DNA from 2 places in the Rhizobium sp. GCM10022189 genome. Region 1 is predicted to be linked to the other one. Evidence: riboswitches for the same ligand, from Rfam matches in the RefSeq annotation. Region 1 holds a riboswitch; the other holds the start of a gene.
What was found. Region 1 has a riboswitch for cobalamin ahead of bluB (5,6-dimethylbenzimidazole synthase). Riboswitches for the same ligand answer to the same signal wherever they lie in the genome.

Region 1 (14,886 bases):
CGGCCGCCGGGGCACGCGGCAATGCGGGGATGCCGGCTGCGACGGTCATGGCCGCAGCGGCGAAGGTGAAAGCGTTGACGACCAGCGCCTGGCCCGGCCCGGCAAGGGCGATCAATGCGCCGGCGCCGGCCGCTCCGGCCGTCGATGCCAGGCGCTCTATGGCGCCGACGACGCCCGTCACGCGCTCCAGCGGCACCGAGGCCAGATCGGCGATATCAGGCACCATGGATTGCTTGGCGGCGTCGGAGGGGCCGCGCAGCACGCCCATGGCAAAGACGATCGGAAGCAGGAGCGGCATGGTCAGCAGGCCGAAGAGATGCAGGAACGGCACGAGGCCGACCGCGACCACCGATGCAGCGTCGCAGACAATGGCAATGCGCCGGGCGCCGAGGCGGTCGATCAGGGGGCCGCCCAGCGCCTTGGCGACGACATAGGGCAGCATTTCCATCATGGCGACGAGACCGGTCAGCACCGGGCTGCCCGTCGTGCTCAGCACCAGCCAGGGAATGGCGACGCCGGAGAGCCGCGTGCCGGACAGGGAGAGCGTTTCGGCAAGGGCGAGCGCGAGGAAGGGGCGGCGCCCGCTCACGGCTCGTTCCCGTCTTCGCCATGCGGCACCCGGCCCGGATAGGGGAAGGCGTGCAGCATGACCGAGAAGGGCACCATATCGGCGGGCAGGGGCTTTCCGAGCGGCGGGGCGGCGGCCATCGCTTCCATCACGATATCGTTCAGCCGCCCGGTCAGCGCTTCGGCCTGCGCCGGCGTCAGGGGTATGACGATGTCGTTGGCCGCACTCGCCCTGCGCCATGCAAGCGGCAGTTCGGCATATTCCTCGACCGCCTTCTGCATCAGGCTGACCTGCAGCGACAATGCGGCCTGCGTGAAGGCGACATCCATGTCGAAAGCTTCGCCTTCGCTTTCGGCGGCCGGCACCGAGGTGATCTCGTGACTTGCACGCCATCTGCGATCGCGGCGCGAGGGACCCGGCGCATCCTCGATGAAACCGTATTGGGCAAGCTGGCGCAGGTGATAGCTGGTGGCGCCGCTGTTGAGGCCGAGGCGCACGGCAAGCTCGGTTGCCGTGGCGGGTCCGTCGATGCGCAGCATGCCGAGCATGCGCAGGCGCACGGGATGGGCAAGCGCCTTCAGCGCCGTGACGTCGGGAACGACCCGGCTGACGTTGCGGGAGATTGCTGGCCTTGCGTCAGGATCGGCTGGTGTCTTCATGCCGCCAGCATAATACCGCAAACAAATCTTTGCAAAGATTCCTTTGCAAATTCCGTCTGCGCATCAGGCCTGCCCGCGCTCTCCCAGAATGGAATGCAGGCGGGCGATTTCCTCGCGCACGGCCGTCAGTTCCGTCAGCACATGCATATCGATCTTCTGGTGCAGCGACAGCACTTCCAGTTCCGCCTTCAGGTTTACCTCATAATCCTTGGCGGCTTCGAAACGGTCGCGCTCGGCCTGCCGGTTCTGCGACATCATGATGATCGGCGCCTGGATGGCGGCGAGCATGGAGAGGATCAGGTTGAGGAAGACGAAGGGGTAGGGATCGAAGGCGCGCGACAGCAGGATGACCGTGTTGACGATCGTCCAGACCACCAGAAAGCCGATGAAGGCGAGAATGAAGGACCAGGAACCGCCGACGCGGGCGATGCCGTCGGCCAGCCGCTCGCCGAAGGAGGCTTCGGCGGAAAAGGCGGCGTTGACGTCGGTGGAGATGATCCTGCGTTCGTGCGCCTTGGCGATCACGCGCTTTTCGATATCGCCGAGTTCGTCGGCCGGCTTGCCGAAATGCAGGTGGACGAAATTCGGAAGGTTATACATGGCATTGTCCCGGAAATGGATCGAATTGGCGCGCAGTATTCCGCCAATGCCGCAAATTGCAATGCGCATCGGCGTCGCGCAAGGCAAACGCAGGGATGGGTTCCGGCACCGGCGCCGCCTTCATCAAATTTTCGCCGCAGATCGCTACGGCTTTTCAAGCGGCTTATTGCGGTGCACGAAGGGGCGGATTAAATGAATGACATGACACAGGAAAACGCTCTCTCCCAGATCTTCAACATCGCCATCGCCCAGCTGAACCCCACGGTGGGCGATATCGCCGGAAACCTTGCCAAGGTGCGCGAGGCGCGCGCCGACGCGGCCCGGCAGGGCGCGCATCTGCTCATGATGACCGAGCTTTTCATCTCGGGCTATCCGCCTGAAGACCTGGTTCTCAAGCCGGCCTTCATCCGCGCCTGCTGGAAGGCCGTCGAAAGCCTGGCGGCCGATACGGCCGATGGCGGGCCGGGCATCGTCATCGGCTTTCCGCGCCAGGACGAGACGGGGCGTTACAATTCCGTCGCCGTGCTCGACGGCGGCAAGGTGATTGCGGTGCGCGACAAGATCGACCTGCCGAATTACGGCGAGTTCGACGAGAAGCGTGTCTTCGACCAGGGCGCGATGCCCGGTCCGGTGAATTTCCGCGGCGTGCGCATCGGCATCCCGATCTGCGAGGATATCTGGGGCGATCTCGGCGTGTGCGAGACGCTGGCCGAGAGCGGGGCGGAAATCCTGCTCGTGCCGAACGGCTCGCCCTATTATCGCGGCAAGGTCGATATCCGCCATCAGGTCGTGCTAAAGCAGGTGATCGAGACCGGCCTGCCGATGGTCTATGCCGCCCAGCTCGGCGGCCAGGACGAACTCGTCTTCGACGGCGCAAGTTTTGCCTTCAATGCCGACAGGTCGCTCGCCTTCCAGCTCAGCCAGTTCGAAGCGACGCTCGCCGTGACCACCTGGAAGCGCACGGAAAAAGGCTGGCATTGCTCGGAAGGGCCGATGGCGCGCGTTCCCGAGGGCGAAGAGGCCGATTACCGCGCCTGCCTGCTCGGCTTCCGCGACTATGTGAACAAGAACGGGTTCAGGAATGTCGTGCTCGGCCTTTCCGGCGGCATCGATTCGGCGATCTGCGCGGCGATCGCCGTCGACGCGCTCGGCGAAGAGCGGGTGCGCACGGTCATGCTGCCCTATCACTATACGTCCGAGGATTCGCTGAAGGACGCGGCCGATTGCGCCAAAGCGCTTGGCTGCCGCTACGACATCGTGCCGATCGAGGCGCCGGTGACGGGCTTTTCCTCGGCCTTGTCGAACCTTTTCGAGGGCACGAACAGCGGCATCACCGAGGAAAACCTGCAGAGCCGCGCACGCGGCGTCATCCTGATGGCGATCTCCAACAAGTTCGGCTCCATGGTGGTGACGACCGGCAACAAGTCGGAAATGTCGGTCGGCTACGCCACGCTCTACGGCGACATGAACGGCGGCTTCAACCCGATCAAGGACCTCTACAAGATGCAGGTCTATGCGCTCGCCCGCTGGCGCAACGAAAACGTGCCGCCGGATGCGCTCGGCCCTTCCGGCATGGTCATTCCGCAGAACATCATCGACAAGGCGCCGTCGGCCGAACTTCGCCCGGACCAGAAGGACCAGGATTCGCTGCCGCCCTATCCGGTGCTGGACGACATTCTCGAATGCCTGGTCGAGCGGGAAATGGCGGTCGAGGAAATCGTGGCGCGCGGCCATGATGTCGAGACGGTACACCGCGTCGAACATCTGCTCTATCTCGCGGAATACAAGCGCCGCCAGTCGGCGCCGGGCGTGAAGATCACCAAGAAGAATTTCGGCCGCGACCGGCGCTACCCGATCACCAACCGGTTCCGGGATCGCTGAGACGCTTCAAAAACCTGGGAGGGATGAATGCGCAGCTCAGTTGAAATCTACAATGTGCGGCGGGGCGAAAGCCGTGTCGTCTGGCAGACGGAAGCGCTGGTGGAGGCGCCGAATTTCTCGCGCGACGGGGCCTATCTGCTGATCAACGGCGACGGGCTGCTCTATCGCCTGCGGCTCGACGGCAGCGATCTGGTCGAGCGGGTCGATACCGGCTTTGCCGTCCATTGCAACAACGACCACGGCATTTCGCCGGATGGCGAGCAGATCGTCATTTCCGACAAGACCGAGTTCGGCAAGTCGGCGATCTATATCCTGCCGATCGAGGGCGGCAAGCCGCGGCTGATCACCAAGAACCTGCCGTCCTACTGGCACGGCTGGTCGCCCGACGGGCGCGAGCTTGCCTATTGCGGCATCCGCAACGACCTCTTCGATATCTACACGATCTCGGTCGATGGCGGCGAGGAGAAGCGGCTGACGCATGGCGAGGGCCGCAACGACGGGCCGGACTGGTCGGCGGACGGGCAGTGGATCTATTTCAATTCCAGCCGCACCGGGCTGATGCAGATCTGGCGCATCCACCCGGACGGCACGGGTCTTGAGCAGGTGACATCGGACAATTACGGCAACTGGTTTGCGCATCCGTCGCCCGACAACGACAAGGTACTGATCCTCTCCTACGACCCCGACGTTTTCGACCATCCGCGCGATCTCAACGTGCGCCTGCGCATGATGGACATGGACGGCGGCAACCTGACGGAGCTGTTCGAGCTGTTTGGCGGGCAGGGCACGATCAATGTGCCGAACTGGTCGCCAGATGGCGAGGAATTCGCCTACGTGCGTTATTTTCCGGCGAAGTCTTGAGGGGTGCGCACCACTACTTGATGATGGGGTGGTGGGCACTAGCGTTTCATTGCAACTTGACGTAACAAGCACATCGACGCGACACGATGGGCGCTAGGTTGAGGGATTTTTTAATGTCGAACTGGCTTTTCCCACCTGTGCCAGTTTTTTTTGCTCTCTTCGGCCTGTGGATGATTTACAGCGGCTGGGGCAAACACTGGTCTGTCGCCTTCTCGACCAATCTTGTGCTTCCCTATTTCTATGGGAACATTTTTGTCGCCAACTTCTCGAGAACACCAGCGTCCATGTTCATCGCCGTTTTCCTGACGATGATCCCCTGCCTGTGGGCAGCCTTCTACCTCGTGTTAAAGCTTAAGGTAGCGGTTTTGCGGAACGCGGAATTCTCTGATACGAAATCGTTTTTTAGAGCTGCCGGCTTTTTCTTGTCGGCAGCGATTGTCACCTATGCCGCCGCATTTGTCCCCTCGACATGCCAAAACGCAAAGTGTGAAACTGGTGTCAGCCTTTTTGGCCCGCTGGACTACTCTGTAGTGTGGGCGGTGTGTATGTGGAGCGGATCCCTTGCCTCCGGGTCGGTACTGCTTTTTTTCGACATCGTGAGACGGCGATTCAATTTTCGCTGACAGAATCGCCCACGTTTTGATTGAGGGCGGCGGGATATCTCCCGCCGCGCTTGGATAGTGCCACTCAGGCCGCAACAGCAGCCTTCCGCCGCTCGCGGACAGCCTTCGCCAAATCCTCAAGCACATCCACCGACATATCCCAGCCGATGCAGCCGTCGGTGATCGACTGGCCGTAGACCAGCGGCTTGCCGGGGACGAGGTCCTGGCGGCCGGCGACGAGGTTGCTCTCGATCATCATGCCCTTGATATGGTGGTTGCCGGCGACGATCTGGCCGGCGACGTCGCGGACGACCTTCGGCTGGTTCATCGGGTCCTTGTTGCTGTTGGCGTGGCTGGCGTCAATGAGGATGCGCGGATCGACGCCGAGCTTGATCGCCTCGGCGATGACGGCCTGGACGTCGGCAGCCTCGTAGTTCGGCCGCTTGCCGCCGCGCAGGATGATGTGGCAGTCCTCGTTGCCGCGGGTAGACGCAATCGCGGCCTGTCCGTCCTTGGTGACGGCCGGGAAATGGTGGGGCTGGGAGGCCGCGACGATCGCGTCGAGCGCGATGCGCGCGCCGCCGTCCGTGCCGTTCTTGAAGCCGATCGGGCAGGAGAGACCCGAGGCGAGCTGGCGGTGGATCTGGCTTTCGGTCGTGCGCGCGCCGATGGCGCCGTAGCTGACGAGATCGGCAATGTATTGCGGCGTGATCGTATCGAGGAATTCGCAGCCGGCCGGCAGGCCCATGGCGTTGATGTCGAGCAGCAGGCGGCGCGCGAGGCGCAGGCCTTCCTCGATGCGGTAGCTGCCGTCAAGATGCGGGTCGTTCATCAGGCCCTTCCAGCCGACGGTGGTGCGGGGCTTTTCGAAATAGACGCGCATGACGATTTCGAGATCGCCGGAGAGGCGTCGTCGCTGCTCGACGAGGCGGGAGGCGTATTCGCGGGCGGCTGCCGGATCGTGGATCGAGCAGGGGCCGATGATGACGAGCTGGCGGTCGTCCTTGCCCGTCAGGATATTGTGGATCGTATCGCGCGTGCCGGTCACGGTCTCGGTGACGGCGCGGTCGCGCGGGATTTCCGAGAGGATGTCGGCAGGCTTGGTCAGCGGGGTGATCTCGACGATGCGCAGATCATCAATGGTATCGGTCACGGTATGCTCTCCTGTTTGGTCATACCGTGCGGAACAAAAAAGCCGCCAGGTAGACTAGCGGCTGTTCGGGTTGTCGTCGCGTTAGTTTCGGTTACGCACAGACCCGCATCCGCTGGAAGCAGCGGTACGAATAAAATCGCGATGCGTAAACGGACGAAATCGACATGCCGCCTATGTAGACATGCGAATTGGAATTGTCACGCGGAATCTGTGAGGAAAAATGACGGGTCGGTGAAGTTTTCAGCGGCTTTCCGCCATTGCCTCTTCCGGATGCCGGTTCTTGCGGCGCCGCGTCGTCAGTTCCTCGCCGGCATTGGCGGGCAGGCGCAGGAAGGTGATGCAGGCAAGCGCCGAGATCGTCGCCACGATGAAGAAGGCGATGTGGAAATCGCCGACCGTGAGCCTGCCGCCATGGAAGCTTGCGGAGACTTCCAGGATCGTGCCGGCCACGGCAACGCCCATGGCCATGGAGATGCGCTGCGCCACGGCATTGATGGCGGTTGCCTGGCTGCTGTCCGCCTCGTCCACATCGCCGAAGGCCATGGCGTTGACGCCCGAGAAGGCCATGGAGCGCAGCAGGCCGCCGACGAGAAGACAGCCCATGATGACGTAGACAGGCGTTTCGGCGGTGAAGAAGCCGTTGATGCCCAGGAAGATCGCCGCCAGGAAGGTCGTCAGCGCGATGACGTTGCGGAAGCCGAAGGCATTGTAGGTGCGCGATGCCGCGAATTTCGAGCCCATGGAGCCGAGCGCGCTGACGAAGGTGATCGAGCCGGACTGCAGCGGCGTCAGCCCGAAACCGAGCTGCAGCATCAGCGGCAGGAGGAAGGGCAGCGCGCCAAGCCCCATGCGGAAATTCGAAGCGCCGAGAATCGCCGCCCGGAACATCGGATAACGGAACATTTTCGGATCGAGCAGCGGATGCGGCGTGCGTTTCGCGTGCACGAAATAGAGGATGCCGGAGAGGATGCCGACGGCGACGGTGACATAACCGTAGACGATGGGAACGGCCGGCAGGCTGATGACGGAAATGCCGAAGACGAAACCGGCAAAACCTATCCCTGAAAGGAAGAAGCCCGGAAAATCCATCGGCTTGGGGCTGCGCGGCTCGACCGCCGGCAGGAAGCGGGTGACGAGAGCAATGCCGATAATGCCGATCGGCACGTTGATCCAGAAGATCCAGTGCCAGCTCAGATAGGTGGTCAGGAAGCCGCCGATCGGCGGCCCCATGATCGGGCCGATGAGCGCCGGTATGGTCAGCCAGGCCATGGCATTCACCAGCTGGTGACGTGGCGTGCCGCGCACCAGCAGCAACCGGCCGACCGGCGTCATCATCGAGCCGCCGGCGCCCTGGATGAGGCGGGAGATCACGAAGGCGGCGATGGAATTGGAAAAGGCGCAGGCGACCGAGCCGACCATGAAGACGAAGATCGCCAGCCGGAAGACGTTGCGGGCGCCGAAGCGATCCGACATCCAGCCGCTGATCGGAATGAAGATCGCCAGCGCCACGAGGTAGCTCGTTACTGCAAGCTTGAGCGCGATCGGCGAGGTGCCGATATCGGCGGCAATGGCCGGCAGGCTGGTGGCAATCACGGTCGAATCCATCTGTTCCATGAACAGGGCGACCGCAAGGATCATCGGCGTTAGACGGGACACGGGCAACCGGAATGCAACGGGATGGGATTCGGCGCCTTCGGCACCGGTCGGATTCTGGCTTCCTTCTAGGCCAGCATTTTCGGCCTGTCCACGAAATCAATGTCGCAGCGGCTTGCCGTCGTGCCGTTTCCGCGCCATAGATCCGATTGTCAGGTGCCCGCCGTCACAGGCGGGAGAATCGGGAATCCGGTGCAAGACCGGAACGTGCCCAACGCTGTAAGGCCGACGCCCGCCGCTTCATGACGCCACTGGCCGCAGGGCCGGGAAGGCAGCGGCCGGGCGGATGACGCCGAGTCAGAAGACCGGCCTGGCAAGATAGACCTAACCCGCGCGGACGGCGGGCGGTTGCGTTGTTGGGGATTTGACGATGCGACCCATTGACGATGCCGTTTGCCCGGCATCCGGTTTTTCTGCGGCCGAACGCGAGGCCGTCTATCACGCAATCATGACGCGGCGCGACGTGCGCGGCGAGTTCCTGCCCGATCCCTTGCCGGACGACCTGATCAGGCGGCTTCTGACGGCCGCCCATCACGCGCCTTCGGTCGGCTTCATGCAGCCGTGGAATTTCGTTCTGGTCAAAAGCGCCGAGGTGAGGGCGCGGGTGCGCGACGCTTTCGTCAAGGCCAATGAAGAGGCCGCCCTGATGTTTGCGGCCGAACGGCGGCAGGCCTATCGCGCGCTGAAGCTCGAAGGAATCGTCGAGGCGCCGCTCGGCATCTGCGTCACCTGCGATCCCACCCGCAGCGGCAGCGTCGTGCTGGGGCGCACGCACAATCCGCGCATGGACAGCTATTCCACCGTCTGCGCCATCCAGAACCTGTGGCTTGCGGCACGAGCCGAAGGCGTCGGCATCGGCTGGGTCAGCATCTTTCGCGAGGGCGACCTGAAGCAGATTCTCGGCATACCCGATCATATCGAGGTCGTGGCCTGGCTCTGCGCCGGTTTCGTCGATCGGCTCTATGAAGAGCCGGAACTGGCGGTCAAGGGCTGGCGGCAGCGCCTGGCGCTGGAAGAGCTGGTCTTCCATGACGGCTGGGGGCAGGCGGCAGGCTAAGGCCGCGCCGTCTTTTACGGCTGCTGCTGCGGCTGCGGGCCTGACACGGCCGGATTGGCAAGATCGATCTTGCCCTGATCGCCGGCAAGGAATTGCGGGCCGACCTGGCGAACCTTGGTTGCCGGATCGTAGGGGCGATCCGGCACCTGCGCCTGCGGCGGCGTATTCGCGGCCTTCGGGGCCTCAGTGCGGATCGTGGTGATCGAGCCCTGCGGCTCGGGCGCCGGCGCGGAGACCGTCTGGCTCCGGCGCATTTCCTCGTAATAGGCCGTCAGGTTGCAGGAGCAGGCGGATTTTTCGCCGGGCGGGCGGGTCTTGTAGGCGAAGGCGTTCTTCATCGCGCCATAGGGCGCGCCCGTCGCCGTCGAGATCATGTTTGCGGCTTCGGTGCTGGAAATATCGCGATAGTAGAGTTCCGTCTCCACGCCGGGGCACATCTTGGCGCAGGTCGCGGCATCGCGGCCGAAATCGACCGAGGTGGCGTTGTTGCTGATCGGGAAGAAGCCGCCGTCGCAGGTGCGCACGCAGATGGTGCTGACGGGCGAGAGCATTTCGGCGCGCGGCAGGCCGTAGCGCTCACCGCCGCCGAGGGGAATGAACGTATCGCCGCGCATGGCCTGTTCCTCGATCGAGGGGGCCGGCGCATAGAGATCGCCCTGTGCGGGTTCGCTGAAACTCTCGCCGTTGCAGCCATTGTCTTCAAGCGCGGCCAGCAGGCCTTCGCGGGCCGGATCGACAGCGGACTGGCGCAACGCGTCGCGGCGGTCCTGCAGGTAGCGGATGTTGTCCACCATCTTTGCCTGCGCCTGTTCCAGCTCCTCGCAGAAGCCGGCATTCTCGCCGCCGACGACGACCATGCTGCCGGACGTGCAGCCGTAGCGGCGCAGATCGCCGCGCACCTTGCGCAATTCCAGATTCTGTTCGGCCAGCGCGCCCGCATATTGGCGCATCTCGGTGCCGTTGGCATTGCCGATCACCTGCGGCAGGTCGGCAAGACGCCCGCGCAGATCCTCGCAGATCGCATTGGTCTGCGCCTCTGCGGGAACCGCGAATGCCAGAAAGAAGACGAGATACAGGTTTCGGCGCTTCACGACGTCGTTCCGGAGTGAGAAAAAGCATCCATCGGCGAATTGCGGCTTCAATCCGCCGCGCTTTGTCTTAACGTATTTCCCTTAATAAGCTCGGATGAATTCCTAGCGCATTTTTGCGATCTTATCCAGAAGACCCGATGCTCCGTTTCCGCCGCTCCCGCAATCGCGCGGGGGCATCCGTGACAGCTAAACAGTTGATATGACAGATATCCCACGCGACATGCTCTCCCGCGCAGCCGCATCGGCAATGCCGCAGGGCAGACAGGGCCTTCACGTTTTCGTGGACGGCTGTTTCGAGCCCGGTTCCGGGCAGGGAGGATGGGCCTTCGTCGCCTACCGCGACGGCGCCGAAATCGCCGCCGGCTTCGGCGGCGCGGAGAATTCCGCCAATAACAGGATGGAACTGACCGCCGTGCTTGAGGCGGCGGCCTGGATCGGCGGCGCGGCGGCGGGCCTGCCGGCGCTGATCTGGTCCGATTCCGTCTACGCCGTCGAAGGCTGCAACCATTGGCGGGCGATCTGGCGGAACAACGGCTGGAAGAAGAGCAATCCCGGCGGCAAGGCCCGGAACCGGGCGATAGCGGATGCGGACCTCTGGAGGGCCGTCGATCTCAGGCTGTTGCAGAATCCGGCGATCGGCATTGCCTGGTGCAAGGGCCATTCCGGTATTGCCGGCAACGAGCGCGCCGACGAACTGTCGGATCGGGGACGCCGCTCGATAGGGCGTCCCCGACAGGCTTGACATGTTTAGGCCGGCTGCGAGGCCTCGACGACGGCCAGCGCCGCCATGTTGACGACGCCGCGCGAGGTGACTGACGGTGCCAGGATGTGGGCGGGCATGGCCGTGCCGAGCAGGATCGGGCCGACATGCAGGCCGTCGGTCATCGACTTGACGACGCCGAGCGTGATGTTGGCGGCATCGAGGTTCGGGAAGACCAGGAGGTTGGCTTCGTCATTGAGCGTCGTGTGCGGCATGACGCGGCGGCGCAGCTCCTCGGAGATCGCGCTTTCGCCGTGCATTTCGCCGTCGACCTCGAGATCGGGTGCTGCCTCGCGCACGAGCTGCAGCGCATTGCGCATCTTGGTGGCGCTTTCGGATTCGCGCGAGCCGAAGTTCGAATGCGAGACGAGGGCGGCGCGCGGGGTGATGCCGAAACGCTTGATTTCCTCCGCTGCCAGAACCGTCGCCTCGGCGATCTCTTCCGCCGTCGGGTTGAAGGTCACGTAGGTATCGGTAAAGAAGGTGGCGCCGCGCTGCGAGATCATCAGGCTGAGGGCGGAGAAATCGCGCACGTTCGGGCGCTTGCCGATGATCTGGCGCACGTCGCGCAGGTGCTTCTCGTAACGGCCTTCGAGGCCGCAGATCAGCGCATCGGCTTCGCCGCGCTTCAGCGCCAGCGCGCCGATGACGGTGGTGTTGGTGCGCACGATGGTGCGCGCTGCTTCCGGGATCACGCCGCGACGGCCGACGAGCTGCAGGTAGAGATCGACATATTCGCGGAAGCGCGGATCGTCCTCGGGGTTGATGACCTCGAAATCGGCGAGCGGGCGGATGCGCAACCCGTAGCGCTTCAGGCGCGTCTCGATGACCTGCGGGCGGCCGATGATGATCGGCTCGGCAATGCCTTCTTCGAGCAGCACCTGGGCGGCGCGCAGCACGCGCTCGTCTTCCCCTTCGGAGAAGATGACGCGCTTGCGCTCGGCCGTCTTGGCGGCCGTGAAGATCGGCTTCATGACGAAGCCGGAGCGGAAGACGAAGCGGTTCAGCTGGTCGAGATAGGCATCGAAATCGGCGATCGGGCGGCGCGCGACGCCGCTTTCGGCCGCAGCCTTGGCGACTTCAGGCGCGATGCGCAGGATCAGGCGCGGATCGAAGGGCGAGGGGATGAGGTAATCGGGGCCGAAAACGGGCGTTTCGCCGGAATAGGCGCGGGCGGCAACGTCGGACGGCTCCTCGCGGGCAAGGGCTGCGATGGCGCGCACGGCGGCCATCTTCATTTCCTCGTTGATCGTCTCGGCGCCGCAATCCAGCGCACCCCTGAAAATATAGGGGAAGCAGAGGACGTTATTGACCTGGTTCGGGAAGTCGGAGCGGCCGGTGCAGATCATCGCATCCGGGCGGGCGGCGCGGGCGAGATCCGGCATGACTTCCGGCGTCGGGTTGGCGAGCGCCATGATGAGCGGTTTTTCGGCCATCTGGGCCAGCAGTTCCGGCTTTAGAACGCCTGCGGCCGACAGGCCGAGGAAAACGTCGGCGCCGCCGATATTTTCGGCGAGCGTGCGCGTGTCGCTCTTCTGGGCGTAGACGGCCTTCCATTCGTCCATCAGCTCGACGCGGCCTTCATAGACGAGGCCTTCGAGATCGTGGACCCAGATGTTTTCGCGCCTGGCGCCGAGCGTCACCAGGAGGTTGAGACAGGCGAGCGCGGCCGCGCCGGCGCCCGAAGCGACGATCTTGACCTCGTCGATCTTCTTGCCGGCGAGTTCCAGGCCGTTGAGGATGGCGGCGGCGACGATGATGGCGGTGCCGTGCTGGTCGTCGTGGAAGACCGGGATCTTCATCTTCTCGCGCAGCTGCTTCTCGATGCGGAAACATTCCGGCGCCTTGATGTCCTCGAGGTTGATGCCGCCGAAGGTCGGCTCCAGCGAGGCGACGGTGGACACCATCTGGTCGACGTCGGCCGCATCCACTTCGATATCGAAGACGTCGATATTGGCGAATTTCTTGAACAGCACCGCCTTGCCTTCCATGACCGGCTTGGAGGCCAGCGGGCCGATATTGCCGAGGCCGAGAACGGCGGTGCCGTTGGAGATGACGGCGACGAGATTGGCGCGGGACGTATAGTCGGCAGCCTGTTCCGGATTGTCACGGATGGCGAGGCAGGGAGCGGCCACGCCGGGCGAATAGGCGAGCGCCAGGTCGCGCTGGTTGCCGAGCGGCTTGGTGGCCTGGATTTCCAGCTTGCCGGGGCGCGGATAGCGATGGAAGAAGAGCGCCTGCTCGTCGAGGCTGCCGCCCGTCAGATTCTTTTCCGATTTGGATTTCTCCTGGTGATCCATCGCCGCCTCCAGCGTTGTTCGAAGTCTTTTGGAGCTTCCTCCATACATCAATCGACCGGCCTGGACAGTACGGAAATGCGGCGTGGGGAAAGTTTTCGTGCGGGGGGCGGGGCGGCTCTTGGTGCCGAACGGTTGCCGCCAGCTAATCCTTTTGGGGAAACTTGTCTGGTGAGGGCGGCAAGCGCAGAATGCCGCACGCGACGGTGCGGGGCGCCGGTCGCATGGAGGAACTCATGGACAACTTGAACCTCACGACCCTGCAAAGGGGTCAGGCGATGGTCAATGACGTGGCCATCGATGCATTTGCCGCCGGATTTCGCGGCAGTCTCCTGACGAGCAAGGATACGAATTACGACGAGGCGCGGGCGATCTGGAATGCGATGATCGACCGGCGGCCCGGCCTCATCGCCCGCTGTGCGGGCGCTGCCGATGTCGTTCGAGCGGTGCGATTTGCGCGCGACAACAATCTTCTCGTTTCGGTGCGCGGCGGCGGGCACGGCATTGCCGGCAACGCCGTCTGCGACGGCGGCGTCGTCATCGACCTGTCGGCGATGAAATCGGTGCGGGTCGATCCGCAGACGCGGCGCGCCAGGATCGAGCCGGGTGCAACCCTTGCCGATGTAGACAAGGAAACGCTGGCCTTCGGGCTAGTGCTGCCGACCGGCATCAATTCCACGACAGGCATCGCCGGCCTGACGCTCGGCGGCGGCTTCGGCTGGCTGACTCGCAAATTCGGACTGACCCTCGACAATCTGCTCTCGGTCGACGTGGTGACGGCGGATGGCGAACTGGTCAAGGCGAGCGAGACGGATAAGCCCGATCTCTTCTGGGCATTGCGCGGCGGCGGCGGCAATTTCGGCGTCGTGACCTCCTTCGAGTTCAAGCTCAACCCGCTCGACACCGAGGTTCTCGCCGGGCTAGTCGTGCATCCCTTCGCCGATGCGGAAAAAGTGCTGAAGGAATACCGGCAAGCGCTGGAGGCGGCGCCCGACGAACTGACCTGCTGGGTGGTGATGCGTCAGGCGCCGCCGCTGCCCTTCCTGCCGGCCGAATGGCACGGCAAGGAGATCGTGGTGCTGGCGATGTGCTATTGCGGAGATGTCGCGGCGGGTGAGAAGGCTGCTGCCAGGTTGCGCGCTATCGGAAAGCCGATTGCCGATATCGTCGGCCCGATGCCGTTCACCAGCTGGCAGCAGGCCTTCGATCCGCTGCTCACACCAGGTGCGCGCAATTACTGGAAGAGCCAGGATTTCGCTTCCCTGTCCGATGCGGCGATCGACGTGCTGCTCAAGGCGGTGCGCAGGCTGCCCGGCCCGGAATGTGAGATCTTCATCGGCCATGTCGGGGGTGCTGCCGGGCGCGTGGCCAACGAGGCCACCGCGTTTCCGCAGCGCAGCTCGCATTTCGTCATGAATGTGCATGCCCGCTGGCGGGAAAGCGGGATGGACGGAAGCTGCGTCGGCTGGGCGCGCGAGCTTTTCGATGCCACCAAGCCGCATGCTGTGGGAACCGCCTATATCAACTTCATGCCTGACGACGAAACCGACCGCGTCGAAGCCGCCTATGGCACCAACTACGCCCGCCTTGCTGAGATCAAGCGGCGTTACGATCCGAACAATCTGTTCCGGATGAACCAGAACGTGAAACCGATGGCGACGGTGCGCACTGCCTGAGGATTGATGTTTTAGGGAAGGAGTTTCG
Region 2 (14,886 bases), on a different contig from region 1:
AAACGTGGTTAATGGATGCTTAAATAAAGCAGGCTGCGGAGGAGGGCTTGCGGGTGGAAGCCGGCAGATCGCCGGCTTCCGGGAATCAGTTGGACGCTCAGGAGTGGGTCGATGCTGCCGCCCCACGCAGCAGCCTTGCGGCAGCGACCATGTTGACGAGCGCCGGGCGAACCTCTTCCCACTTGCGCGTCTTCAATCCGCAATCCGGATTGATCCAGAGCTGCCCGTCCGTCAGACGCCGGCGCGCCAGCGTCAGGAGTTCGGTCATCTCCTCGACTTCGGGAACGCGGGGCGAATGGATGTCGTAGACGCCAGGGCCGATCTCGTTCGGATATTTGTAGCTGCGGAAGGCCTCCAGCAGTTCCATCTTCGACCGTGAGGTCTCGATCGAGATCACGTCGGCATCCATCGCCGCAATCGCATCGATGATCTGGTTGAACTCCGAATAGCACATATGCGTGTGGATCTGCGTTTCGTCCGATACGCCGGATGAGCACAGGCGAAAACTTTCGACAGCCCAGTCGAGATAGGTCTTCCAATCGGCCTTGCGCAGCGGCAGGCCTTCGCGAAGGGCGGCCTCGTCGATCTGGATCATCGCCGCGCCGGCCCGTTCGAGATCGAGCACCTCGTCACGGATCGCGAGCGCGATCTGCCGACTGACATCGGCACGCGAGAGATCGTCGCGCACGAAGGACCAGTTGAGGATCGTCACCGGCCCGGTCAGCATGCCCTTGACCGGCTTTTGCGTCAGCGATTGCGCATAACGCCACCATTCCACCGTCATCGGTGCGGGGCGGAAGACGTCGCCGAAGATGATGGGCGGGCGGACATAGCGCGAGCCGTAGCTCTGCACCCAGGCATGCTGTGTGAAGGCGAAACCGGAAAGCTGCTCGCCGAAATACTGCACCATGTCGTTACGCTCGAATTCGCCGTGGACGAGCACGTCGAGGCCGATCTCTTCCTGCCAGCGGATCGCCGCTTCGGTCTCCTTTTTCAGGAAGGCATTGTACTCTGTCTCGCTGATCGTGCCCCTGGTGAAGGCCGAGCGGGATTTTCGCACGTCCGACGTCTGCGGGAAGGAGCCGATCGTCGTCGTCGGAAAGAGCGGCAGCCGAAGTTTACGCTCCTGCAGGCCTGTCCGCTCGGCAAAGGCACTGCCGCGTGTCTTCATCGCCGCATCGATCGCGCCGACGCGCTGCCTGACTTTCTGGTCATGCACGCGCGCGGATCGAGCCCGCGAGGCGACGGCCTGCGAGGCGGCCGCAATCGCTCCGGAAGCCTTGCCGGCATTGCCGAGCGCTGCAATTTCGTCCAGTTTCTGGGTCGCGAAGGCGAGCCACGATCTCAGCTCACCATCAAGCCCGGTCTCCAGTTCCAGATCGATCGGCACATGCAGCAGCGAGCAGGAGGGCGCGATCTGCAGCCGGTCGGCACCGAAATGCCGGACCAGCGGTTCAATCTTCTGCAGGATCGCAGCGAGGTCCGCCCTCCAGATGTTGCGCCCGTCGATGACGCCAAGCGACAACACCAGGCCGTCGGGCGCCTTGAGAAGCGCGTCGATCTGCTGCGGAGCGCGAACGAGATCGACATGCAGCCCCGCGACCGGCAACGCAAGCGCCGTCGGCAGATTGTCGCCGATTGCGCCGAAATAGGTGGTGAGCATGATCTTCAGGTTCGGCACCAGTTCGTGCAGTGCCCGGTAGGCATGGTTCAGGGCCGCCTGCTCTTCTCCCGAGAGATCCAGCACGAGGCACGGTTCGTCGATCTGTACCCAGTCGGCCCCGGCGGCGCTGAGTTCCGCAAGCACCCTTGCATAGACCGGCAGCAGGCGTTCCAGCAGGCTGATCGGCGCAAAATCTTCCGCGCTTCCCTTGGCGAGTTTCAGGAACGTGACCGGACCGAGAATGACAGGACGTGTATGGATGCCGAGCGTCTTCGCCTCGATGAAGGCATCGAGCGGCCTGTTGGCTGTCAGTGAGAAGGACTGATCGGGACCGAGTTCCGGCACCATATAATGATAGTTCGTATCGAACCATTTCGTCATTTCCAGCGCCGGCACGCCATGCCCCCGATGGTGCTGATGGCCGCAATCGGCATGCGCCTCGTCGCCGGTCGCGCCGCGCGCCAGGGCGAAATAGATGTCGAGCGAAACCGGACCGCCCTTCCAGCCATAGGCAGCAGGAACGGCACCGACCATCACGGCCGTATCGAGCACATGATCGTAAAGCGAGAAATCGTTGGAAGGGATGATATCGATCCCCTTCTCTTTCTGCAGGCCCCAGTTTTCGGCCCGCCGCCGCTTCGCCACGTCGAGAAGCGCGCTGGCATCGGATTTGCCGGCCCAATAGCTTTCCAGCGCGAATTTCAGTTCGCGATGTTTTCCGATCCTCGGAAAGCCGAGATTAGCAGTCTTGATGGTCATTTCCTTACCCCGAAGGTTATGGGCAAGGCTCAGGCGCAACGCATCGACGAGGTGCGGCCACAGGCGTGCCGTCTCGCGCAAAGCGGCACACCGGGACACCCCGCCCGTGGACGTTATCTATCGCGGCAGGTCTCCTGGCTTGCGGGTCGTCGACATCGTCCAGTCTTCCCAGGCGTCTTCCCAGTGACGTCGTAGGACGGTGTCTATCCGCTTACAGTTGCGGGGGCAGCTCCGGTCTTGGCGATAGCCGCACCGAATTCCCTCTTAGCTCGGGATCGCCTGATCCCGAGAACCACGATGCGGCAAGCATGCACCCGCCGCATCCGAACGTCAAGATGACATAAAGAAATCTTTATGTCTTTATCTGAAGAAGGCGAAGCGCATTCATTGTCACCAGCACGGTCGCGCCCGTATCGGCGAGGATCGCCGGCCACAGGCCGGTCAGACCGATGATGGTGGTAACGAGGAACACGACTTTCAGCCCGAGCGCGATGCTGATGTTCTGGAAAATATTGCGCATCGTCCGCTTCGAAAGGTCGATCATGCGCGCCACGTCGCCGACACGCCCGTGCAGCACGGCAGCATCTGCCGTTTCCAGCGCCACGTCGGTGCCGCCGCCCATGGCGATGCCGACATCGGCGGATGCAAGTGCCGGCGCATCGTTGATGCCGTCGCCGACCTTGGCGACGAACAGCCCTTCGCGCTTCAGTTCTCCGACGATGCGCTGCTTGTCCTGCGGCAGCAGCTCACCCTGCCAGTCGATGCCGAGATCGCCGGCAACGGCCGCTGCCGTGCGCTTGTTGTCGCCCGTCAGCATGATGGCGCGCACGCCCGCCGCCTTCAGCGTCGCAAGCCCGCTCTTTGCATCCTCGCGCGGCTCGTCGCGCATGGCAATCAGGCCGGCCGCAGCGCCGTTGACGAGCAGCACCGAAACGCTCTTGCCCGCGCCGTTCAGCGCCTCGACCTGCTCATCCTGCTCTGCGTTCAACGCCCCGCGCTCACGCGCAGCCGGCGGCGACAGGAGATCGAGCGTCTCGCCGCCCACCTTGCCGGTCATGCCTTTGCCGGGCAATGCTTCCACCTCGAAAGCGGGCGGCACGGGCACGCGATCGGCCTTGGCACGGTTGAGGATCGCCAGCGCCAACGGATGGCTGGAGCCCTGCTCCAGAACGGCAGCGCGCGAAAGCACCTCCGCCTCCGAACGTCCATAGGCAATGATATCGGTGACCTGCGGCTTGCCTTCGGTCAGCGTGCCCGTCTTGTCGAAGGCGACCGCTGTCACCTTGCCGAGCGATTCCAGGACCGCCCCGCCCTTCATCAGCAGACCGCGGCGCGCTCCCGCCGAGAGCGAGGCGGCAATTGCCGCCGGCGTGGAAATAACCAGCGCGCAGGGGCAGCCGATCAAGAGGATCGCCAGACCCTTGTAAACCCACTCGCCCCAGGCCCCGCCCGTCAGCAGCGGCGGCAGGACGGCGACCAGCGCCGCCACGACCACGACTCCAGGTGTGTAATAGCGGGAGAACCGGTCGATGAAACGCTCCGTCGGCGCCTTGGATTCCTGGGCTTCCTCCACTAGTTTGACGACGCGGGCAATCGTATTGTCCTCGGCAGCGGCCGTGACGCGCACGCGCAATGCGGCATCACCATTCACCGTCCCGGCAAACACCGTCTCACCCGCGCCTTTGCGCACCGGCGTGCTTTCGCCCGTCACCGGCGCCTCGTCGATCGCGCTTTCGCCGGAGAGAATAGTGCCATCAGCGGAAATCCGATCTCCCGGCCGAACGAGAATGACGGAACCGACCGCCAGCGTCTCGGCCGGCACTTCCTTCACCTCGCCGCCCGTCTCCAGCATCGCATTCTTCGGCACCAGCGTCGTCAGCGACTGGATGCTGGCACGCGCCTTGCCGGCGGCGACGCCTTCGAGCAGTTCGCCGACAAGGAACAGGAACACGACCGTGGCCGCCTCCTCGCCGGCATTGATGATGACCGCGCCGACGGCGGCAATCGTCATCAGCATTTCGATGGAAAAGGGCGTACCGGAAAGCGCCGCCATCACCGCACGGCGCGCGATCGGCACCAGCCCGACCAGCATGGCGACGACGAACGCATAGGAGGCGATCGGGGGCACCAGATGGCCCACGATATAGGCGACAACCAGGGCAAGGCCGGACAGGATCGTCAGCCGGCCTTTCCTGCTCTGCCACCAGGGGCCGGTCGTCGGCCCGTCACGGCCATGCAGGCCTTCGACTTCCCCGGCGCCATGCGAATGCCCGTGGCCCGAATGACGGTGACCGGCATGATCGTGACCGTGGCCTTCGTGATTATGGTCGTGATGCCAGTGATCATCATGCTCATGCCCATGGTGATCATGGCTATGCTCGTGACCATGGTCATGATCGTGATGCGCATGGTCATCATCAGTCCTGCTCGCGCGCGCAGGAGCCTTGCCCGCAAGCGGCGCAACCGAATAGCCAAGGCCGGTCACTTTCTTCTCGATCGCCTTGAGATCGCTGCTGCCGTCGTGGCGCACCGTCATCGTGCCCGCCGTCACCGATACGGAGACGTCTTCGACGCCGGGCACACGCCGGACGGCCGTATCGATTTTCGTTGCGCAGGCGGCGCAATCCATGCCGCCAACCCGGTACCGTGCCTGTGCTGCTTCGCTCATGATGTAAATCCTTGCTTGTAGGCAGCATCCTTCCTACATCCTCTAGCGACTAGAGGTGCAAGAGGAAAATCATGAAAAAGATCACCATCGGTGAAGCCGCCCGCCAAAGCGGCGTCAAAGTGCCGACGATCCGCTATTATGAAGGCATCGGCCTATTATCTGCGCCGAGCCGCAGCGAAGGCAACCAGCGCTCCTACGAACCGTCGGACCTCAACCGCCTCGCCTTCATCCGCCATGCCCGCGAACTGGGCTTCGAGATCGAGGCGATCCGCACGCTGCTGCAGCTCCAGGACGATCCGCACCAGTCCTGCGCCTCCGCCGACGCCATCGCCAAGGCGCGTCTCATCGAAGTCGAGCAGCGTATCCGCAGCCTGAACGCCCTGAAAGCGGAACTGGAGCTGATGGTCGAAGGCTGCGGCCATGGCCGCGTCGATCAGTGCCGGGTCATCGAGGTGCTTGCCGACCACGGTAAATGCGCCCATCCGCACCATTGATGACTTGCGCTCGCTGACCGCCCGCGCCAAGAAGGCGCGATGAAACAGAAGACGATCGCGATCATCGGCGGCGGCCCCGCCGGCCTTTCGGCGGCCGAAGTGCTGTCGGCAAGCGGCCACGCCGTTTCCGTCTACGACGCGATGCCGACCTTTGCCCGCAAATTCCTGCTTGCCGGCAAATCCGGCCTTAACATCACCCATTCCGAAGATTACGAGCGCTTCGCCACCCGCTTCGGAAAGGCCAATCCCCAACTGCGCGCCGCCCTCGACGCCTTCACGCCGGCCGATATCCGCGCCTGGGCGGCCGATCTCGGCACCGAAACCTTCGTCGGCTCCTCCGGCCGCGTCTTTCCCAAGGTGATGAAGGCCTCGCCGCTACTGCGCGCCTGGCTCGCCCAGCTGGAATTCCGCGGCGTCAAATTCTGCACCCGCCATCGCTGGGTTGGCCTTGCGCAGGGCGGCCACCTTTTCGAAACGCCCGAAGGCCGCATGACCATAGCCTGCGATGCGACACTGCTCGCACTCGGCGGCGCGAGCTACCCGCGGCTTGGCTCGGACGCCGGCTGGGTGCCGCTGCTCTCTGAACGCGGGATAGAAGTCGCACCGTTTCAGCCGGCCAATTGCGGCTTCGATGTCGCCTGGAGCGAGCTCTTCCGCGATCGTTTCGCCGGGGAGCCGCTGAAATCGGTGACGGTAACCTCGCGCGCCGGGACCTTGCCCGGCGAGTTCGTCATCAGCAGACACGGCATCGAAGGCAGCCTGATCTATGCGCACTCGGCCGCTTTGCGCAATGACCTGCTGCGGCATGGCGAGGCAATGCTGACGGTCGATCTTGCTCCCGGTCGCAGCCTCGAACGTCTGTCCCGCGATCTCGCCCGGCACGATGCCAAGACGAGCTTTTCCAACCGCCTGCGCAAGAGCGCCGGGATCGATGGCGTCAAGGCCGCGCTTCTCAGGGAGCTGACGCTGGAGTCGGACCGCCACGATCCGCACAGACTCGCCGCCGCCATCAAGTCCCTGCCGATCCCGCTGCTGCGCCCACGCCCCATCGCCGAGGCCATATCCTCTGCCGGCGGCATCGCCTTCAGCGCAATCGACGAGACCTATATGCTGAAACATCTCCCCGGCATTTTTGCCGCCGGAGAGATGCTGGACTGGGAGGCGCCGACAGGCGGCTATCTGCTGAGCGCCTGTTTCGCCACAGGCCGCGCTGCGGCCAGAGGCATCGAGAACTGGCTCAGCCGAAGGTGAAGGCGAAAGCCTGCACGCCGGGATCGAGGAAGCGGATCTCGAACGTGTGGTCGCCGACCGGCCCCGCTTCGCGCACCAGCTGGTAGAGCCGCTGCCCCGTCACCGTGCCGTTGCCGTCGGTGTCGGTATCCACGCCGTGACCGTCGCCCGGCGCCTTGCCGTCAACCGTCACCGTGAAGCGCACCGGCTTGCCGTCCGCGCCGGGTCCGAGGACCAGATGCAGGTCGCGGGCATGGAAGCGATAATAGATGCTGCCATCGGCGGCATTCAGCGATGCCTGTTCCGGGCCGACGGTCCAGTTGCCGGTCAGGCCCCATTCGTTCAGCTTGGGCGTTGCCGCGACGTAGTCATGCGCCGCATCGTTGATCGTGCCCTTGTCGTCGATAAAGTTTTCCGAACGCTGATAACCGATATAGGTTTCCGGCGATTGCACGTTGGCCGCATCCGAAGCGGCTTCTGCACCCGTCGCCTTCACATCGACGATATCGCTGGAGACGTTGGTCTTGCCGGCTTCGGCAAGCAATTGCTGGATCACCCGTTCGGACTGGTCGTAATCGCCCTCGCCGAAATGGTGGTGGCGGATCTGCCCCTTCGCATCGATGAAATAATGCGCCGGCCAGTATTCGTTGTCGAAGGCCCGCCAGATCGCATAGTCGTTGTCGACCGCGACGGGATAGGTGATGCCGAGATCGGAAATCGCCTTCTTCACGTTGGCGACGTTCTTCTCGAAGGCGAATTCCGGCGAATGCACGCCGATGACGACGAGGCCCTGATCCTCGTATTTCTCCGCCCAGGCTTTGACATAGGGAATGGCGCGCAGGCAGTTGATGCAGGAATAGGTCCAGAAATCGACGAGCACGACCTTGCCCTTCAGCTGCTCGGCCGTCAGCGGCGCGGAATTCAGCCATTGCACGGCCCCGTCGAGCGGCGGCATCTGGCCTTCGACCGGCAGCTGCTCGGCCACGCCCTTCGGCTTCATCGCCATCATCATGCTGTTGCCGCTCATTGCGGCCGGATTGCCGGACATCATCGTCTGGTTGTTGGCCGTCATCGCCATCGAGCCGCCGCCGCCCGCGGGCATCACGACCGACTTCATGGCGCCGGCATTGTCGGCCGTCTTCTGCTGACGGAACTGATCGACCAGCCCTTGTTCCAGAACATTGGTGCTGGCGAGCGAAGCCTGCGTCAGGAAGCCGGTATCCAGGCCAAGCGCGATCGCCACCACGGCGACGAGCACGGCAACGCCGACACCGCGCCGCAGCCATTCGCCGAGACCGAGCGACCGTTTCATCGCCTGATAGACCTTGCCACCGATGAGAAGCGCCAAGGCCAGCGAGGTCGCAGCACCGAGCGCATAGGCAAGCAGCAGCAGCGTCGTGCCGACATTGGCCCCCTGCAGCGCCGCCCCCGTCAGGATCAGGCCGAGCACCGGCCCGGCACAGGGCGCCCAGAGCAGGCCGGTCGCAACCCCGAGCAGCAGCGAGGCGGCTATGGCCGAACCGCCGCCGCGCGTGCTTTGATCGGCCGATTGCGACAGGCGCGCGCCAAGCGAAACGAGCGGCCGCGTCAGATAATCCGACAGCGCCGGAAACAGCAGGACGATGCCGAAGACGGCGAGCAGCACGATGGCGGCGTAACGGCCATATTCGTTGGCCTGCACGGCCCAGCCGCCGCCGACGGCTGCCAGCGTGGCGACCGCGGCAAATGTCGCCGCCATGCCGAGCAGCATCGGCAACGTGCTGCGCAGGAAGGGCTGGCCGGCGCGCGCAAAGACGAAGGGCAGCACCGGCAGGATGCAGGGGCTGACGATCGTCAGCACCCCGCCGAGATAGGCTAGGACAAAGAGAAGCATCGTAATCGTCCGTCGATCAGGCAGAAGCCGGGTGGAATGTCATGGCAACGCCGTTCATGCAGTAGCGCAGCCCGGTCGGCTTCGGCCCGTCGTTGAAGACGTGGCCGAGATGCCCGCCGCAGCGCCCGCAATGGACGGCATCGCGCACCATGCCGAAGGACGTGTCGCGCGTCGTGCCGACGACCTTGTCGTTAAGCGGCGCCCAGAAGCTCGGCCAGCCCGTGCCGCTGTCGAACTTCGTGGCCGAAGAAAAGACGTCCTGGTCGCAGCCCGCACAGGCGAAATTGCCCTTGCGCTCTTCGTGCAGCAGCGGGCTGGTGAAGGGATATTCCGTCCCCTCCTGCCGCAGCACCGAATATTGATCCGCAGTCAGCAGCTTGCGCCACTCTTCGTCGGTATGAGTGACGGCAAAGGTCTCCTCCGCCATCGCGGAACTGCCGAAACCGAGGCGCAGGGCAAAGGCGCCAAGTCCGGCAGTGGTCAGCAGCAATCGTCTGTTCATCATCGCTTTGCTCTCCTGGTCAGCAGCTGCGACAGGTTCACCTTCCCTGGTAGACAACGCCGGCTGGCATTTATTCCCAGCACGGCGATTTTCTTTCGCTGTTGCCTACTGAGGGAATTACGCAGCCGCGATCCGATCTGTTTCACCGCCATCAGCCCAAACACCGAAATGTGAAGTCAGAAACGCCGGCACCCGGCGCCTGCTGGTCGTTATATCTCCTTAGATACGACGCTATTGCGCAAAACCGCACCGGACAAGCGGACAGCCGTTCATATTGTCGCGATCACGAGGGACGAGCCGCCGGGTATAACTGTCTCAGAATTGCGACATCCGCCGTCAGGCAAATTCCATCCATACAATCTGCCGTCAGGCCGGCTCGATTGCAAAGCCGCCGCATTTACATCAGAATATGCGCAAGTTCCGTGGGAGGAGCCTTCATGCACGAACAATCCGCGCATGCGGAGCATGTCTACACGTGCGCGCAGCAAAATTCGGCTGCGGCCAGCTCGCCGATTGTGGCTTCCTGGCGCCGATGCATGACCATGTATCGGCTTGCGCCGGAGGACAAACGCGCGCCGCTGCGCCTCACGGAACAGGAGTTCCGCCTTGCGCGAGAGCAATCCGAACAATTGATCGCCGAGGCCCGCGACGAACTCGACCGTCTCTTTGCGACTGTCGGCAAGGCTGGCTGCTGCCTGCTTTTGACCGATCGCAACGGCATTGCGCTGGAGCGTCGGGGTGCGGCCGGCAACGACAAGGAATTCCACGACCTCGGCCTCTGGACAGGCTCTGTCTGGACCGAGGCCAGCATCGGCACCAACGGCATCGGCACGGCGCTTGCCGATGAGCGCGCCGTCGCCGTCTTCCGCGACCAGCATTTTTATTGCTCCAACATCAAGCTGAGCTGCACCACGGCGCCGATCCGCGATCACCGCGGCCAGCTCGCCGCCGCCCTCGACATCTCCACCTGCCGCGACGACGTCAACGAGATGACGCTCACCATTCTCTCGCAGGCTGTACGCGACGCGGCGATGCGCATCGAGCTCAACCTGTTCCGCTCCGCTTTTCCCGGTGCCCGTTTCGTCATGGTGCCGGCGGGCGCCAATTCCGCCAACGCATTGCTGGCCGTCGATCGCCATGATCTCGTCCTCGGCGCCACCCGCGCCGCCCGCCTTGCCCTCAAGCTGGACGACAGGCATATCGCCGCCGGCCTTCCGGCCTCCGATGCGCTGCACGAAGGCCGCGTCTCGGGAGAAGAGGAGATGGCCGAAGCGGAGAAAGCCGCCCTTTTAAGGGCGCTGTCGCGCACACACGGCAATGTCTCGCAGGCGGCCGCATCCCTCGGCATCAGCCGCGCCACGCTGCACAGGAAGATGAAAAAGCTCGACCTGCATTGAGGGTCGGGCAAGCGGTACGATCACAATTTCGTGGCGCTGCCCGAACCTGTCGCAACTCTGCGACACTGTGCACTGCGGTATTGGCCGGACGCCCTGTTCCCTCTGATAAAAGCGACACAGATTCCCCCCACTGGTTCGTTCCGGAACCTGTTCATCAAGGGAGGATGACATGCTTCATCAAAAAATCGTCGAGTCGCCGTTCAAGCTGAAATACGGCAACTATATCGGCGGCGAGTGGCGTGAGCCGATCGGCGGCAAATATTTCGACAACGTCACGCCCGTCACCGGCGGCAAGCTCTGCGAGATCCCGCGCTCCGATGAAAAGGATATCAACGCCGCGCTCGATGCCGCCCATGCCGCCAAGGATAAATGGGGCCGCACCTCCACCACCGAGCGCTCCAACATCCTCATGAAGATCGCCCAGCGCATGGAAGACAAGCTGGAGCTTCTGGCCCAGGCCGAAACCTGGGACAACGGCAAGCCGATCCGTGAAACCATGGCGGCCGACATTCCGCTCGCCATCGACCACTTCCGCTATTTCGCCTCCTGCATCCGTGCCCAGGAAGGCACGATCGGCGAAATCGATCACGACACCGTCGCCTACCACTTCCATGAACCGCTCGGCGTCGTCGGCCAGATCATACCCTGGAACTTCCCGATCCTGATGGCTGCCTGGAAACTGGCACCGGCCCTTGCCGCCGGCAACTGCGTCGTCATCAAGCCGGCCGAACAGACCCCCGCCTCGCTGCTTCTCTGGGCAGAACTCGTCGGAGATCTCCTGCCGCCCGGCGTGCTCAACATCGTCAACGGTTTCGGTCTCGAAGCCGGCAAGCCGCTCGCCTCCAGCCCGCGCATCGCCAAGATTGCGTTTACCGGCGAGACGACGACGGGTCGCCTCATCATGCAATATGCCAGCCAGAACCTCATTCCGGTCACGCTGGAACTCGGCGGCAAGTCGCCCAACATCTTCTTTGCCGATGTGGCGGCCGAAGACGACGATTTCTTCGACAAGGCGCTCGAAGGGTTCGCCATGTTCGCACTGAACCAGGGCGAAGTCTGCACCTGCCCGAGCCGCGCTCTCGTCCAGGAATCGATCTACGACCGTTTCATGGAGCGGGCCGTCAAACGCGTCGAAGCCATCAAGCAGGGCAACCCTCTCGATCCGGCAACGATGATCGGCGCACAGGCCTCCACCGAGCAGATGGAAAAGATCCTCGCCTATCTCGATATCGGCAAGCAGGAGGGCGCACAGGTGCTGACCGGCGGCTCGCGCAACGATCTCGGCGGCGAACTGTCTGACGGTTATTACATCAAGCCGACCATCTTCAAGGGCCACAACAAGATGCGTGTGTTCCAGGAGGAAATCTTCGGCCCGGTCGTCTCCGTCACCACCTTCAAGGATGAGAAGGAAGCGCTCGAAATCGCCAACGACACGCTCTACGGCCTCGGCGCCGGTGTCTGGACCCGCGACGGCAACCGCGCCTATCGCTTCGGCCGGGAAATCCAGGCCGGCCGCGTCTGGACCAATTGCTACCATGCCTATCCGGCCCATGCGGCCTTCGGCGGCTACAAGCAATCCGGCATCGGCCGCGAAACGCACAAAATGATGCTCGACCACTACCAGCAGACCAAGAACATGCTGGTGAGCTACAGCCCGAAGAAGCTCGGCTTCTTCTGAGAAGCCGGCGATCGTGCTACTATCGAGCCTCCTCCCTTCGCGGGGAGGAGGCATTGTCTTGGAGGAGGCAATCATGGAACAGATGGTCAATGGCGAGCCGCGCGTGCTCGCAACCGATGCAGCGCTCGACCTCATCAGGGAAATCCAGCGCGATTATCCCAAAATCCTCTTCCATCAGTCCGGCGGCTGCTGCGACGGTTCCTCACCCATGTGTTATCCGACCGACGATTTCATCGTCGGCGATCAGGACGTGAAGCTCGGCGAGATCGGCGGCGTGCCCGTCTATATCAGCGCCAGCCAGTTCGAAGCCTGGAAGCATACCCAGCTCATCATCGATGTCGTACCCGGCCGCGGCGGCATGTTTTCACTCGATAACGGCCGTGAAAAACGGTTCCTCACCCGCTCTCGCATGTTCGGCGGCGGCGAGGCCTGCGCCATTCCCGATGTCAGGACGCGGGAAACGACCTGATCGAGAAGCGCCTGTAGTATTCCCTTAGTACCCGCGGCCCGCGATCCTTTGTTAAAGTCCATCTGTTGGTTTTTACGGGAGGAAGAAATGCCAGCATCCAAGATTCTCATGATCACAGGCGATTTCACGGAAGACTACGAAACCATGGTGCCGTTCCAGACGCTGCTTGCCTGCGGCTACACGGTCCACGCCGTCTGCCCCGGCAAGACTGCCGGCCAGACGGTCGCCACCGCCATCCACGATTTCGAGGGCGACCAGACCTATTCGGAAAAGCGCGGCCATAATTTCGCGCTGAACGCCACCTTCGAAAGCGTGCGCGCGGAAGATTACGATGCGCTCGTCATTCCCGGCGGACGTGCCCCGGAATATCTTCGCCTCAACCCCGATGTCATCAAGGCCGTCAGGCATTTCTTCGATGCCAACAAGCCGGTCGCCGCGATCTGCCATGGCGCACAGCTTCTGGCAGCCGCCGGCGTTCTCAAGGGCCGTACCTGCTCGGCCTATCCTGCCTGCCGCCCGGAAGTCGAGCTTGCCGGCGGCACCTATGCCGATATCGCGATCAGCGACGCGGTCTCCGATGGCAATCTCGTCACCGCGCCGGCCTGGCCGGCCCATCCCTCGTGGCTGCGCCAGTTCATGACGGTACTCGACGCGGCAACGACCCTGGAGACCAACGCCGCCTGAGCGGACTGGCGGGAGGAACGTGATGTGTGAGCTGTTCATCAAGGCCGATGCCAGGCTCTGGGAAAGCACAACCCGGTCGCTGCGCATCGACGGCATGGTCACCAGCGTGCGGCTGGAGAATTTCTTCTGGTCGAAACTGGAGGAAATCGCCGCCCGCGACGGCATGAACGTGGTCCAGCTAATCACCAGGCTGCACCACGAATCGATCGATGCCGGCCACGATCTCGGCAACTTCACCTCGTTCCTGCGCGTCTGCTGCGCCCGCTATCTGGATCTCCAGCTTGCGGGCGATATTCCCGCCGATCTCTCAAGGCCCATTGCCGGCCTTAACGCCCCGGAAATTCTGGGGCGGGAGAAGCGGAAGTACCATTGAACTCGCCCTGAACCCGCGGCGATGATTTTTGGGTAGGCGGATTGCCCCTCTGCATGCGACAATCACGCCTGCCGCCGCCAGACCGCACCGCCCGGTTTGCCGGGGCGATGGGGACAGCGGAGGGCAAAATGCAAGCGATCGTGGTCGTGATGCGGCGGTATTGTGCGGCCGGCGGTGTTCCCAATGACTGACGGTTCGGCATTGCGCACGACGAACATGGCAGGTGCCATCCGCGAGGAATGGTTCCTTGGCGTCAGCGTCGCGACCAGCCTGGCTTTCCTTGCCTTCTCCGAGCAGATTTTCGCGAAAATTTCCGGCCCTTTCTGGTTTGCCGTCATTTTTCTCTGGCTTTTTTCCGTTGTGCTGGGCTCCGCCCTGTCGGTCGTTCGCCATGCCGATCATCTGGCCGAGCAGCTGCACGAGCCCTACGGAACCCTCATCCTGACCCTTGCCATCACCTCGATCGAAGTGATGGCGATCTCGGCTGTCATGCTGCATGGGGCAAACAATCCGACGCTCGCCCGCGACACGCTCTTTGCCGTCGTCATGATCATCTTGAACGGCATGGTGGGACTTTCGCTGCTCTCGGGCGCATGGCGACGGCAAGACCAGCAGCATAATCTGCACGGCGCCAATGCCTATCTCGGTGTCATCGTGCCCCTGGCAACGCTCAGCCTCGTCATGCCGACATTTCTCGCCGGTCCGGATGGCCCGCACCCCTCGGCCCCGAGGCAGATGTTTCTCGGCATCGTCTCGATCGGCCTCTACGGCATATTTCTCCTGCTGCAGTCCGGCCGCCACCAACGTTACTTCGCCGATGACGGCAATCATCACGAACAGCATGCCGGCACCATGCGGCACCACCGGCCGGTATGGCATCACGCGATGCTGCTGCTTGCCTATATGGGACCCGTCGTCTTCCTGGTCGAAGAACTTGCCCGGCCAATCGACTACGTGATCGAAACCCTGCACGCTCCGGCAGCATTCGGGGGCGTGATCATGGCGGTGCTGGTTGCGACACCCGAAGCGATCAGCGCCGTGCGCGCCTCCGTCGCCAACCACCTGCAGCGCGCCATCAACATCTTCCTCGGCTCGG

Region 2: it holds a riboswitch for cobalamin, as region 1 does, so the genes downstream of both, metE (5-methyltetrahydropteroyltriglutamate--homocysteine S-methyltransferase) here and bluB (5,6-dimethylbenzimidazole synthase) in region 1, are expected to answer to the same signal.

What each region holds. Positions count from the first base shown of each region.
Region 1 covers NZ_JBHSOR010000002.1:3,973-18,858, forward strand. The annotation lists gene ACFPWW_RS00250 (MFS transporter) at 1-589, opposite strand, end outside; gene ACFPWW_RS00255 (ArsR/SmtB family transcription factor) at 586-1,227, opposite strand; gene ACFPWW_RS00260 (DUF1003 domain-containing protein) at 1,291-1,827, opposite strand; gene ACFPWW_RS00265 (NAD+ synthase) at 2,029-3,708, shown strand; gene ACFPWW_RS00270 (TolB family protein) at 3,736-4,569, shown strand; gene ACFPWW_RS00275 (hypothetical protein) at 4,683-5,192, shown strand; gene ACFPWW_RS00280 (3-deoxy-7-phosphoheptulonate synthase) at 5,257-6,324, opposite strand; gene ACFPWW_RS00285 (MFS transporter) at 6,565-7,962, opposite strand; cobalamin riboswitch at 8,115-8,306, shown strand; gene bluB (5,6-dimethylbenzimidazole synthase) at 8,348-9,034, shown strand; gene ACFPWW_RS00295 (DUF2865 domain-containing protein) at 9,049-10,125, opposite strand; gene ACFPWW_RS00300 (ribonuclease H family protein) at 10,325-10,867, shown strand; gene ACFPWW_RS00305 (NADP-dependent malic enzyme) at 10,873-13,185, opposite strand; gene ACFPWW_RS00310 (FAD-binding oxidoreductase) at 13,419-14,858, shown strand.
Region 2 covers NZ_JBHSOR010000004.1:60,175-75,060, reverse strand. The annotation lists gene metE (5-methyltetrahydropteroyltriglutamate--homocysteine S-methyltransferase) at 98-2,422, opposite strand; cobalamin riboswitch at 2,529-2,734, opposite strand; gene ACFPWW_RS04790 (heavy metal translocating P-type ATPase) at 2,775-5,090, opposite strand; gene ACFPWW_RS04785 (MerR family transcriptional regulator) at 5,162-5,584, shown strand; gene ACFPWW_RS04780 (TIGR03862 family flavoprotein) at 5,624-6,835, shown strand; gene ACFPWW_RS04775 (cytochrome c biogenesis protein DipZ) at 6,822-8,687, opposite strand; gene msrB (peptide-methionine (R)-S-oxide reductase MsrB) at 8,704-9,192, opposite strand; gene ACFPWW_RS04765 (helix-turn-helix domain-containing protein) at 9,627-10,586, shown strand; gene adh (aldehyde dehydrogenase) at 10,756-12,264, shown strand; gene ACFPWW_RS04755 (DUF779 domain-containing protein) at 12,338-12,733, shown strand; gene ACFPWW_RS04750 (DJ-1/PfpI family protein) at 12,821-13,417, shown strand; gene ACFPWW_RS04745 (ribbon-helix-helix domain-containing protein) at 13,440-13,790, shown strand; gene ACFPWW_RS04740 (calcium:proton antiporter) at 13,974-14,886, shown strand, end outside.